Aquitalea magnusonii: one gene and its partner. The protein of the gene in region 2 binds, or shares a complex with, the protein of the main gene of each other region. Links are inferred from orthologs where the notes say so. Each region holds a gene or a part of one and is shown on either strand. Other genes may lie near its edges.

Region 1 (4,004 bases), 4.5 Mb from region 2 along the record:
GGCAGGTCGATCTGGTCGAACAACTGTGCCATGGCAATGCCCGAGGGCTTGTTGACAATCAGGCCCATCGCCCCGTGATCGCCATGCTCGCACAGGTAGACCAGCGAACGGGCAAACAAGGGATCGGCCATATTGGGCATGGCAATCAGAAAGTGATCGGTGAGCGATAACGGTTCCATGTGGGCATTATGGCACAACAAATCTGACAAAAGTTCTTGTGTCCCGGCGCGGCAGCACGCTGTTTGTCTTGCAGCAAAAGCAAACAAAAGCCGCCACCCTGATAAAATGCCGCCGTTGCTTTCCTTACCTTGCGAGAACGCCTTGCGCCTCACCCACGTCAAACTGTCCGGCTTCAAGTCATTTGTCGACCCCACCAGCATTCCGGTCCCCGGCCAGCTGGTGGCCGTGATCGGCCCCAACGGCTGTGGCAAATCCAATGTGATTGACGCGGTGCGCTGGGTGCTGGGCGAATCCAGCGCCAAACAGCTGCGCGGCGAGTCGATGCAAGACGTGATTTTCAATGGTTCCTCCACCCGCAAACCGGTCAGCCGCGCCTCGGTGGAACTGGTGTTCGACAATGGCGACGGCCAGCTCACCGGGCCGTGGGGCCAATATGCCGAGGTGGCCATCAAACGCGTGCTGACCCGGCAAGGCGAATCCAGCTACTACATCAACAACCAGCAAGTACGCCGCCGCGACATTACCGACCTGTTCCTCGGCACCGGCGTGGGCGCGCGCGGCTACGCGGTGATCGAACAAGGCATGATCTCGCGCATCATCGAAGCGCGGCCGGAAGAACTGCGCGCTTATCTGGAAGAAGCCGCCGGGGTGTCCAAGTACAAGGAACGCCGCCGCGAAACCGAACACCGCATTGCCGACACCCGTGCCAATCTGGAGCGTATCGAAGACCTGCGCCAGGAGTTGGAACGCCAGGTAGAGCGCCTGAGCGAGCAGGCCGAAGTGGCCGCCCAGTACCACGACCTGCGCGGCACCCTCACCCATAAGCAGAACCTGCTGGCGCTGGCCCGGCGCGAAGAGGCCAGCCGTAACGAAGCCCATGCCCGCGCCGAATTGTCGCGCATTGAAACCGAAGAAGCCGCGATGGAAGCGGCACTCACCCATCTGGATACCGAGCTGGAAACCGTGCGTGAAAGCCACTACGCCGCCAGCGACGCAGTACACGAAGCGCAGCAGCGCCTGTTTGAAGCCAATGCCGCGCTGGCTAGGCTGGAAGAACAGCAACGCCACCGCCAGCAAAACCAGGTGCGGATCGAACGGGAGCTGGCCACCACCCGTAACGAACGCCAGCAACTGGCGGAAAGCCGCCAGCAGGCCGCCATGGAGCTGGACGACTGGCTGCCCCGGCGCGAAGAAGCCCAAATGCGGCTGGAAGAAGCCCAGATGTCGCTGGAAGACGGGGCCGATCTGCTGCCTAGCGCCGAAGCAGAATTCCGCGCCAAAGACCAGCTACAGTCGCAATTGCTGGCACAACAGGCCAACCTCACCCGCGAACGCGACCTGGCCCGCCAAAAGGTGGAACACCAGCGCCGCGCACTGGAACAACTGGCCAGCCGCGAAGCCGCCCTGCACAGAGAACTGACCGAACTGAATCTGCCCGATCAGGCCCAGCAAGCTGCGGCCCAGGCCGAAGTCGAGCGCGCCCGCGCCGCACTGGAGGCCGTGCGTGCCCGCGTGGTGGCCGATGAAGCCAAGCTGGCCGACCTGGCCTCGGAACGGGAAAAACTGGACGAGCAACTGGCCAGCCAGCGCGCCGAACTGGCGCGCGCCGAAGCCGAGGTCGCCGCCCTGGCCGCCGTGCTGGAACGCGAAGCCGCGGGAGAAAAACTGGGCGACTGGCTGGAACAACAAGGTTTGGCGGCAGCCCCTCAGCTATGGCAGGCAGTACAGATTGCGCCGCAGTGGCAGACCGCGCTGGAAGCCGTACTGGGCGAACGGCTGAGCGCCCGCGCCGCACAGGGTGTGCAGCTCCCTCCGGCCGCGCTGACCCTGGTGGACGGCGCGCGCCCGCCCGCCGCCGCGCCGACACAGGGCTGGCCACGCCTGCTCGACCAACTCAGTGCCAGCGCCCCGTTTGATGCTGCGCTGGCAGACTGGCTGGACGGTGTTTACCTGGCGGAAGACCTGGCCCAGGCCATCAGCCGGCGCAGCCAACTGCAGGCCGGGCAATGCCTGCTCACCCCGCAAGGCCACCGCGTCAGCGCCAGCAGCGTGTGTTTTTACAGCGCCGCCAGCGGTAGCGGCGTGATGGAACGCAAGCAACAGCTAGATGCCGCCCTCAGCCGCCAACAACAATTGCAGCCGGCCATCGACCGCCTGCAACAGCGCCGTGAATCGCTGCAAAGCATGAATGGCATGCTGGCCGAAGCCGTGCGCGCGCAAAAAGGCGCGCTCACCCGGCTGGAAGCCGAACTCAATGCGGTGACGCTGGAACACGTCAAGCTGGATCAGGCCGCCCGTCAGGGTGCCGCACGCCTCAGCTTCATCGAAGCCGAACGCCAGCGCATGCAGCAGGAACGGCAGCATGCCCAGCTTGAGATAGAGGAAAGCGAGCTGTTGGGCGAAGAGTCTGCCATGACGCTGGAAGAGCTGGCGGTGCAACTGGAAGAAGTGCGGCTGGATCGGCTGAATGCCGAAACCGGCCTACAACTGGCGCGTAACAAAACCCGCGATGCCGAGCGCCAGTTGCATGAAATCCGCCTGGAACTGCACACCGCCGAACAGAAAACTGCCGAGCTGGCACGCCGCGCCCGCGAGCTGGAGGAACGCGACCAGCAACTGGCGGAGCGACTGGAAACCCTGGCCGAAGAAGCCGATACCGTCGACGAAACCGTGCCGGAAGAAGCCATGCAACTGGCGTTGGAGCTGCGCGAACAACATGAAGCCGCACTGGCAGCCACCCGCGACCGCCTGAATGGCCTGACCGAGCAGCTACGCCAGCTCACCCAGCGCCAGCACGACATCAATGCCGCCCTGCCCGCACTGCGTGAAGGCCGTTCCGACTGGCTGCTCAAGCATCAGGAAGCCAGGCTGGCGATGGAGCGCTTTGCCGAAGAGCTGAAAGAAGCCCAAGCCGACGAAGCCGCACTGATGGCCGACCTTACCGACGCCATCAAGCCCAATGCACTGGCCGCCGAAATCGCCCGCCTGGCTCGGGCGCTGGAAGGGCTGGGCGCAGTCAATCTGGCCGCCCTGGAGGAACTGGAAGAAGCGCGCAAACGCGGTGAATACCTGGCCAACCAGGCGGAGGACCTCAACCAGGCGATGGCCACGCTGGAAGAAGCCATCCAGAAGATCGACGGCGAAACCCGCCAGATGCTGCAAGGCACCTACGAAGCGGTGAATGCCAAGATGCGCGAATTCTTCCCCACCCTGTTTGGTGGCGGTCGCGCCGAGCTGGTGCTCACCGGCGAAGATTTGCTGGACGCCGGGGTACAAATCATCGCCCAGCCGCCGGGCAAGAAAAACAGCACCATCCATCTGCTGTCCGGCGGCGAAAAAGCCCTGACCGCCATGAGCCTGGTGTTTTCGCTGTTCTCGCTCAACCCGGCACCGTTCTGCCTGCTGGACGAGGTGGATGCGCCGCTGGACGACGCCAACACCAGCCGTTTTTGCGATCTGGTCAAGCAAATGTCGGAACGCACCCAGTTTCTCTATATTTCGCACAACCGCCTCACCATGGAAATGGCCGAGCAACTGGTGGGGGTGACCATGCAGGAACAGGGGGTCAGCCGCATCGTGGCGGTGGATATCGTGGAAGCACTGAAGATGCGCGAAATTGCATGACGCATCTACGCAAGTTTCTGCGTAGCCCAGTTGATACATCGCAATCTATCCTCTGACCGTGGCGCTCATACTGCGCGACTTGCAGTAAATCAGGCTGCGATTTTTCTTCTTCGGGATCTCTGGCATGACCGTCAGCATCAAGCGCTGGGAGCCGGAAAACATCATTTTCTGGCTGACCCGCGGCCGCAGGATTGCCAACC
Region 2 (7,965 bases):
TTGAACAGCGGCGCGCTTTCATGCGGCGCGGCACCTGCCTGGGATTGCAGCAGATTGCCATACACATCACGCGGTGCTGCCGGGCGGCGGCCTTGCGGTTTGCCACCGGCCTCTTGCGGGTTGCGCGCCTTGCCAAAGCCTCCCGGCTTGCCGCGGCCTTGCTGCTGCGGGGCGTTGCCACGTGCGGCGTCAGGCTGACGGCGCTGGCTGGTGCTTTCGCGTCCCTTTACACGCGCCACCGGCTGGCGGGCGTTGTTTTGTCCTTTGGTAGACATAAATCATGCTCTTTCAGTACGAGCGCACGGGCTACTCTGCCAGTGGCTCCAGATTGTCCGCCTCATCGTCGAGGGGGAGAGTGTCTTCGGCGTCTTCGCTGCCGATCTCTTGTGGCTGGGCATCGGGTATGACCAGTGTTCCCAAGTCTGCCAACGGTGGCAGATCTCTTAGCGAAACAAAGCCAAGATCATCCAGAAACTTGCGGGTGGTGGCATACAGCCCCGGCCGGCCGGGCACGTCCTTGTGCCCGATTACTTCAATCCAACCCCGCTCCAGCAGGGTTTGCATCACACTGGTGGATACCGACACGCCACGGATGGATTCGATATCACCACGGGTAACAGGTTGTTTGTAGGCGATAATCGCCAGGGTTTCCATCACGGCACGCGAATAACGCGGCGGTTTTTCCGGGTTCAGCCGTGACAGATAGGGGGTAAATTCGGCCCGGGCGCGAAAGCGCCAGCCACTGGCCAGTTTTACCAGTTCCACGCCGCGGCCACGCCAGTCAGCCTGGATGTCCTCCAGGATGTCGTTGAGCAAGGCCGCCTTGATGTCTTCGGTAAACAGCTTTTTGAGCTGGGAGACCGTCAAGGGTTCCGTCGCGGTCAACAATGCCGTTTCCAGCACGATCTTGAGATAGTTTAAGTCGGTGATGGTGGTCATCGGACCTGGTATTGCCCGGCCCGGCCATGGCGGGGCCCGGCTAACGAAAAACATTGCGCGGGGAAGGCGCGGATTTTACATGAATTCCCCGCTGGCGACACTGCCTATTCGTGCGCTGCTGTCATGCATGCAACAGTTGGCCGCATCAGCAGATGGCAATGCGCACATAGATGGGCTGGTAGGCTTCTTCCTGGCTGACCTTGATCAGCCCTTCCTTCACCAGTTCCAGCACGGCAATGAAGTTGACCACCAGATGGGCCACGCCCTTGTCCACCTCGAACAGCTCCTCGAACGGCACGTATTCGCGTTCATTCAGATAACGCAGAATCCAGCTCATCTGCTCGCGCACCGACAGCTCGTCCTTTTCCACCTTGTGGCTGCGCTTGTGCCTGGCGCGGGACAGGATGGCCAGCCAGGCCTGGCGCAGATCCACCGCGGCGACATCCGGCAGGCGCGCCTCCGCACCCTGCTCGATCAATACCGCCAGCCAGGCAAAGTCGCGGTCGGCCTGGGGCAGCTTGTCCAGCTCCAGCGCGGCCAGCTTCATCTGTTCGTAGTCCAGCAGGCGGCGCACCAGTTCGGCGCGCGGGTCGTCCGGTTCGCCTTCTTCATCCAGCGGCGGGCGCGGCAGCAGCAGGCGTGATTTGATTTCGATCAGCAGCGCCGCCATCAGCAGGTATTCGGCCGCCAGCTCCAGCCGTTCGGCACGCATGGCATCCACATAGCCCATGTACTGGCGGGTGATGTCGGCCATGGGGATATTCAGCACATCGAGGTTTTGCTTGCGGATCAGGTAGAGCAGCAAGTCCAGCGGGCCTTCGAAGCTTTCCAGAATCACCTGCAAGGCATCGGGTGGGATGAACAGGTCTTGCGGCACTTCCAGCACCGGCTGACCAAACACATGGGCGATGGGCAGGCCGGCCGGCAATTCCGGCGCAGTCAGGGCAAAGTTGTCGGGCGTGGTCGGGGTACTCATGCGGCAGAGTGTACGCCAAGCGGGTGGGTTTTGACCCATTCCAGAAACAGCCGCGCCGGACCGGACAGACTGATCTTGCGGTGATAGGCCAGCATGATGGTGCGCGAAGGCTCGTATTCTGCCAGCGGCAGACGGCACAGTGTGCTGCTGATCATCACTTCCGGCAGCGCAGTCCAGCCCAGCCCCGCTTCCACCAGCATGCGCAAGGCTTCCAGATAATTGGACGGCTCACGCACATCCAGCGGGGTGGCCTGTTGCTGGAACAGGTTTTCGATCAGCCGGCGGCAGCGGGTATTGCTGCCGGGCAACAGCGCGGGATAACGCGCCAGGTCCTGCAGGGTGAGCGCCTTCAACAAGGCCAACGGGTGCTGCCCGGCCACGGCAAAGCACAGTCTTTCTTCCAGCACCGCCACATAGTCCAGCGCCTGCTCGTGCAAGGGCGGTTCGGACATGAAGCCCAGTTCCAGCTCGCCCTGACACAGCAGCTTGTGGGTTTCGGCCGAGGTCTTGAAATCCACGGTGAGGTCGATGCCGGGATACTGGCGCACAAAATCGGCCAGCACGGGCTTGAGATAGTACAGACCGATATGCTGGGTAGTGGCCAGATGCAGCTTGCCCACCTGGGCCGGTTGCAGGCTGCGCAGCAGCTGGCTGGCCTGTTCGGCCTCGGCCAGAATGCGCAGCGCATGCGGCAGGAAGGCGCGTCCGGCTTCAGTCAGTACCGTGCGGCGGCCGATGCGGTCGAACAATTCCACGCGCAGGCCATCCTCCAGGCTGCGGATGCGCTTGGACAGACCCGGCTGGGTGAGGTGCAGGCAGTCGGCGGCGCGCGAAAACGAGGCTTCACGTGCGGCGGTGACAAAGGCCTTGAGGGCGGCGAGGTGAAAATCCATTCCAAAGCATTATGGAAATGTCAAACAAATCCAACTTTTTGTTTGATCTTGATCTGGCTACTATACCAGCACCCTCCACACTCCGCCCCGAATTCATACCATGGGAAATCAGAACCTGCCCTGGATTCAGCCGCTGTCGCTGAACCGCCCGGCGCAACCGCAACTGGCACGCGCCGTGGTCATGGTGCGCCCGGTCGACTTTGCCTTTAACGAACAGACCGGCGCCGACAATGTGTTCCAGCACCGGCTGAACCTGCCAGCCGCCGCAGTGACCGCCCAGGCCATGGCCGAGTTCGACACCATGACCCGACGCCTGTCTGAGCACGGCCTGCGGGTGATGGTGCTGGAAAAAAGCCCGGACGGCATTGCCACGCCCGATGCGGTGTTTCCCAACAACTGGTTTACCACCAGCGCCGATGGCAGCTTGCACATCTACCCCATGCACACGCCCAACCGCCGGCAGGAAAGGCGGGTGGAAGAACTGGCGCGGCTGTTGCTGCAACATGATTACCAGATCAACCAGATCAGCTGGGTGGGCCACCCGTGGGAAGAAGAGCTGATTCTGGAAGGCACCGGCGTGATGATTTTCGACCATGCCCGCCGCCGGGTGTATGCCGCCCGCTCACAGCGCTGCCATCCGCTGGCGCTGTACCGCTATGCCCGCTTGCGCGGTCTGGACGATGTGCAATTGTTCGACACCGCCGACAGCCACGGCGTCCCCATCTATCACAGCAATGTGATGATGTCGGTGGGACAGGATATTGCAGTGATCTGCGCCGACAGCCTGTATCAACCGGAACAACGCCAACAGGTGCTGGCCGCGCTGGAATCCACCCACGAGGTGATCCGCATCAGTCATGAGCAGGTGGAACAGCACTTTTGCGGCAATATCCTGCAACTGGCGGCACAGGACGGCACCCCGCTGCTGGCCATGTCGCAGCGCGCCTGGAATGGCTTCACCCCGCAACAGCAACGGGTGCTGGAGCGTCACGGCCAGCCGGTGGTCAACCCCATCCCCACCATCGAAGCAGTCGGTGGCGGCAGTTGCCGCTGCATGCTGGCGGAGGTGTTTTTGCCTCGACTGGAGCACTAAGCAGCCAGCAAAGCAAAATGCCACCTCCATGGCTCCTTGGCTCGCGCCGGACAAGGTGGTTGCATTGTATGGCAGGGCTGCCTCGCCAGCCCCCTTGCAAGCCCAGGCGACCTCGACGGCCCGCGTATTTCCGCCTGCCCGACCAAGGCCAAGGCGCCACCGAACTCGCGGCGTGCTATCGTCGCGCCGCTCAGACATGCGGTGGCTTAAAACCTTGCCCGTGGCCATTCAGTCGGCGCGTGCCAACGTGGGATCGGGCATACCGGTTCGAATCGCCACCTCCCTGCCACTCACCTCCATATACGCACTCTGCGCTCCCCCAAATTTCTGGTCGTGAAAAAGCCGCATGACACACAATATGGATATCAGTCTGGGGTAATCACCGCTCCCGGAAAATGAAAAAGCCGGAACTTCCGTTCCGGCCTTGTACTGCAAGCGCTGCCCAGGCTGAAGCTTTAGAAACCCAGCCCCATCGCAGCGCGCACGTCAGCCATGGTTTCCTTGGCGACCTTCTCGGCGCGGCGGCAGCCTTCGAACACGATTTCCTTCACCCGGTCCGGATGGGTCAGGTATTGCTCGGCACGTTCAAACATCGGTTGCTGTTCGCGCAGCACGCCGTCAATCACCGGCTGCTTGCATTCCAGACAGCCGATGCCGGCGCTGGTACAGCCTTTTTTCACCCATTCGCGGGTGTCGTTGTCGCTGTACACCTGATGCAGCTGCCATACCGGGCATTTTTCCGGATTACCAGCATCGGTGCGGCGCACGCGGGCCGGGTCGGTCGGCATGGCCTTCACTTTTTTGCTCACCAGCTCCGGCGATTCGCGCATGGTAATGGTGTTGCCGTAGGACTTGGACATCTTCTGGCCATCCAGGCCCGGCATGCGCGAGGCGGCGGTCAGCTTGGCTTCCGGCTCCGGCAGGATGGTCTTGCCCTTGTTTTCCAGCCAGCCGGCCAGACGTTCGCGGTCGGCCACGCCCAGGTTCTGGCTGGCGGCCAGAATCTCGCGCGCAGCTTGCAGGGCTTCGGCATTACCGTCTTGCAGATAGGCGGTGCGCTGCTGCATGAACTGCTTGCCCAGCTTGCCGATTTTCTTGGCAGCGGCCTGGGCCAGTTCGTCGAAATTGGGTTCGCGGCCAAACAGATTGTTGAAGCGGCGCGCCACTTCGCGGGTCAGTTCGATGTGCGGCACCTGGTCTTCGCCCACCGGCACCAGCCCGGCCTTGTACACCAGGATGTCGGCGGCCTGCAGCAGCGGATAGCCAAGGAAGCCGTAGGTGCCCAGGTCCTTGGTGGACAGTTTTTCGATCTGGTCCTTGTAGGTGGGTACGCGTTCCAGCCAGGACAGCGGAGTCACCATGGACAGTGCCAGGTGCAGTTCGGCATGTTGCGGCACCTTGGACTGGATGAACACCGTGGCCTTTTCCGGGTCGACACCAGCGGCCAGCCAGTCGATCACCATGTCCCAGATGCTCTTTTCGATGATGGCCACGTCGTCGTAATTGGTGGTGAGCGCGTGCCAGTCGGCCACCATGAAGTAACAGTCGTGGCTGGATTGCAGCTCTACCCAGTTCTTGATGACGCCGTGGTAGTGGCCCAGGTGCAGGCTGCCCGTGGGGCGCATGCCGGAAAGGATGCGGTTGGCAAACATGGAGCGGATTCCAGTTAGAAAAAGAGACTGAGCAGATGATACACCAGCTGGCGTAGCGGATTGAGCAGCGGCATGAGCACGCCGGTAAAGATCAGCGCGATCAATATCCACATGCCATAGGGTTCCAGCCGGGAATACTTGTAGGCCATGCCCGGCGGCAACAGGCTTTCCACGATGCGGCCGCCATCCAGCGGCAGCAGGGGCAGCAGGTTGAGCACCATCAGCGTGACGTTGATGTTGATGCCGGCCTTGCTCATCAGCGCCAGCGGCTCGGAATAGCTGTTGCTCATCACGATGGCGAGTTTCAGCAGCAAGACCCACATCACCGCCATGGCAAAGTTGGACAGCGGCCCGGCTGCCGCCACCCAGCGCATGCCGACGCGCGGATTGCGCAAGGCACCAAAATTCACCGGTACCGGCTTGGCCCAGCCAAACAGCACGCCGCCCATCATCAGCGACAACAGCGGCAGCAGCACCGTGCCCACCGGGTCGATGTGCTTGAGCGGGTTTAGCGTCATGCGGCCCAGCATGTAAGCGGTGGCATCGCCAAAGCGTTTGGCTGCATAAGCATGCGCGGCTTCGTGCAGGGTAATGGCCAGCAGGACTGGCAAGGCATAAATGCTGATCTGCTGGATCAGTTGTGAGGTATCGCCCATGGCTTCTTTTTCAAATGGAAAACGTTGATCCCCACTAGATGGGGGCAGGCATGGATGGTTCCAGTGCGGTGTTTACAGACCGAAGATGGCCGGATCGCCCTTGCCGCGGCGCAGCAGCTCCACGCCATCGGTCATGTCGATCACCGTGGTGGGTTCGGTACCGCACCAGCCGCCGTCAATCACCGCATCCACCGTGTGCTCCAGCCGCTCGCGGATTTCATACGGGTCGGTCAGCGCTTCCTCGTCGCCCGGCAACAGCAGGGTACAGGACAGGATGGGCTCGCCCAGTTCTTCCAGCAGCGCCAGTGCCACTTTGTGGTCCGGCACGCGCAGGCCGATGGTGGCGCGCTTGGGGTGCAGGGTACGGCGCGGCACTTCCTTGGTGGCCTGCAGGATGAAGGTGTAGCTTCCCGGTGTGGCGGCCTTGAGCTGGCGGAACTGGCTGTTGTCGACGCGGGCGTAGTTGGCCAGCTCGGACAGGTTGTGACACACCAGCGTCAGGTGGTGTTTGAGTTCGATCTGGCGGATGGCCAGAATGCGCTCCATCGCCTTCTTGTCGCCCAGCATGCAGCCTAGCGCGTAACAGGAGTCGGTGGGATACACCACCACCCCGCCATTACGCAGGATGTTGGCGGCTTCCCGGATCAGCCGCTGTTGCGGATTGTCCGGGTGAATCATGAAAAACTGTGCCATGTGTGTGCTTTAGTGTTGGTTTATGCCGCACGCGGAGCGCGGATGATGCGCTCCTGCAATGCCTGCCATACCGGCTGGCAGATGGGTGGCAAATCGTCGGTACGGCCCACGTCGCGGCCGCCCTCGCCCGGTGCATGGAAATCACTGCCGGCGCTGGACAGCAGGCCGTAACGCTGGGCAATCAGCGCATATTTGTGCATGTCGTCCAGGCTGTGGCTGCCGCTGGCCACCTCGATGCCCTGGCCGCCGGCATCCTTGAAATCCAGAATCAGGCGTTCGGTCAGGGTGCGGCCCATATCGTAACGGCCTGGGTGGGCAATCACCGCCATGCCGCCGGAAGCGACAATCCAGCCGACGGCATCGGCCAGCCGCGCCCATTCATGCGGCACATAGCCGGGCTTGCCCGGCGTCAGGTATTTGCGGAACACCGTGCGCACGTCCTTGACCTCGCCGCTGTTCACCAAAAAGCGGGCAAAGTGGGTACGGCCTATCATTTCCGGGTTTTCACACACCGCCATCGCGCCCTCGAAAGCGCCATGAATGCCGATGCGGGCCAGCGAGTCGGACATTTCCTGTGCGCGCTGCACCCGGCCATCGCGGATGGACTGCAAGCCTGCCATCAGCGCCGGATGTTCCGGGTCTATGCCCAAACCGACAATATGCACGGTGTGCTTGCCATTCCAGGTGACGGACACCTCCACGCCATTGAGGAAATCCACGCCGTGGGCGGCGGCGGCGGCACGGGCATCGGCCAGGCCGCGGGTGCAGTCGTGGTCGGTCAGCGCCACCAGCGTGGCTTCGCGCTCTGCCGCGCGGGCAATCACCTCGGCCGGCGGCAAGGCGCCGTCGGAGGCATGCGAATGAAAATGCAGATCGATACTGGCCATGGCTTATTGTCCGTCCTTGTTGTGCCGCGCCTGCCAGGCGGCCAGCCGGCTGCGGTAGTCGCGCAGCTCGGCGTAATAGGTGTCGAGGATGCAGGGGTCACAACCGCTGCCGCAGCACATGTCGTCGGTGACTTCAAACGGCGGCTGCGGCATCGGGTCCTCATCCGGCGGCAGTT

The links.
Region 1: the proteins of DLM_RS01470 (region 2) and smc are in contact, whole or in part, in a crystal structure (PDB 3ZGX), measured with the Bacillus subtilis proteins. The link is inferred for Aquitalea magnusonii from one-to-one orthologs.

What each region holds. Positions count from the first base shown.
Region 1 is NZ_AP018823.1:4,829,174-4,833,177, reverse strand. It holds smc (chromosome segregation protein SMC), read left to right. Parts: upstream 1-321; coding sequence 322-3,804; downstream 3,805-4,004. Other genes in the region: DLM_RS22800 (nitrite extrusion protein), read left to right, coding at 3,929-4,004; DLM_RS22810 (YqgE/AlgH family protein), read right to left, coding at 1-179. UniProt on the Bacillus subtilis protein: Required for chromosome condensation and partitioning.
Region 2 is NZ_AP018823.1:284,133-292,097, reverse strand. What follows is about bases 1-2,983. They hold DLM_RS01470 (segregation and condensation protein A), read right to left. Parts: upstream 1,916-2,983; coding sequence 1,085-1,915; downstream 1-1,084. Other genes in these bases: DLM_RS01460 (arginine deiminase-related protein), read left to right, coding at 2,909-2,983; DLM_RS01465 (LysR family transcriptional regulator), read right to left, coding at 1,912-2,808; scpB (SMC-Scp complex subunit ScpB), read right to left, coding at 307-939. In the rest of the region: more of DLM_RS01460, read left to right, coding at 2,984-3,901; DLM_RS01455 (tryptophan--tRNA ligase), read right to left, coding at 4,357-5,553; DLM_RS01450 (site-2 protease family protein), read right to left, coding at 5,568-6,209; DLM_RS01445 (L-threonylcarbamoyladenylate synthase), read right to left, coding at 6,282-6,902; DLM_RS01440 (3',5'-nucleoside bisphosphate phosphatase), read right to left, coding at 6,923-7,789; DLM_RS01435 (oxidoreductase-like domain-containing protein), read right to left, coding at 7,793-7,965. UniProt on the Bacillus subtilis protein: Participates in chromosomal partition during cell division. May act via the formation of a condensin-like complex containing Smc and ScpB that pull DNA away from mid-cell into both cell halves.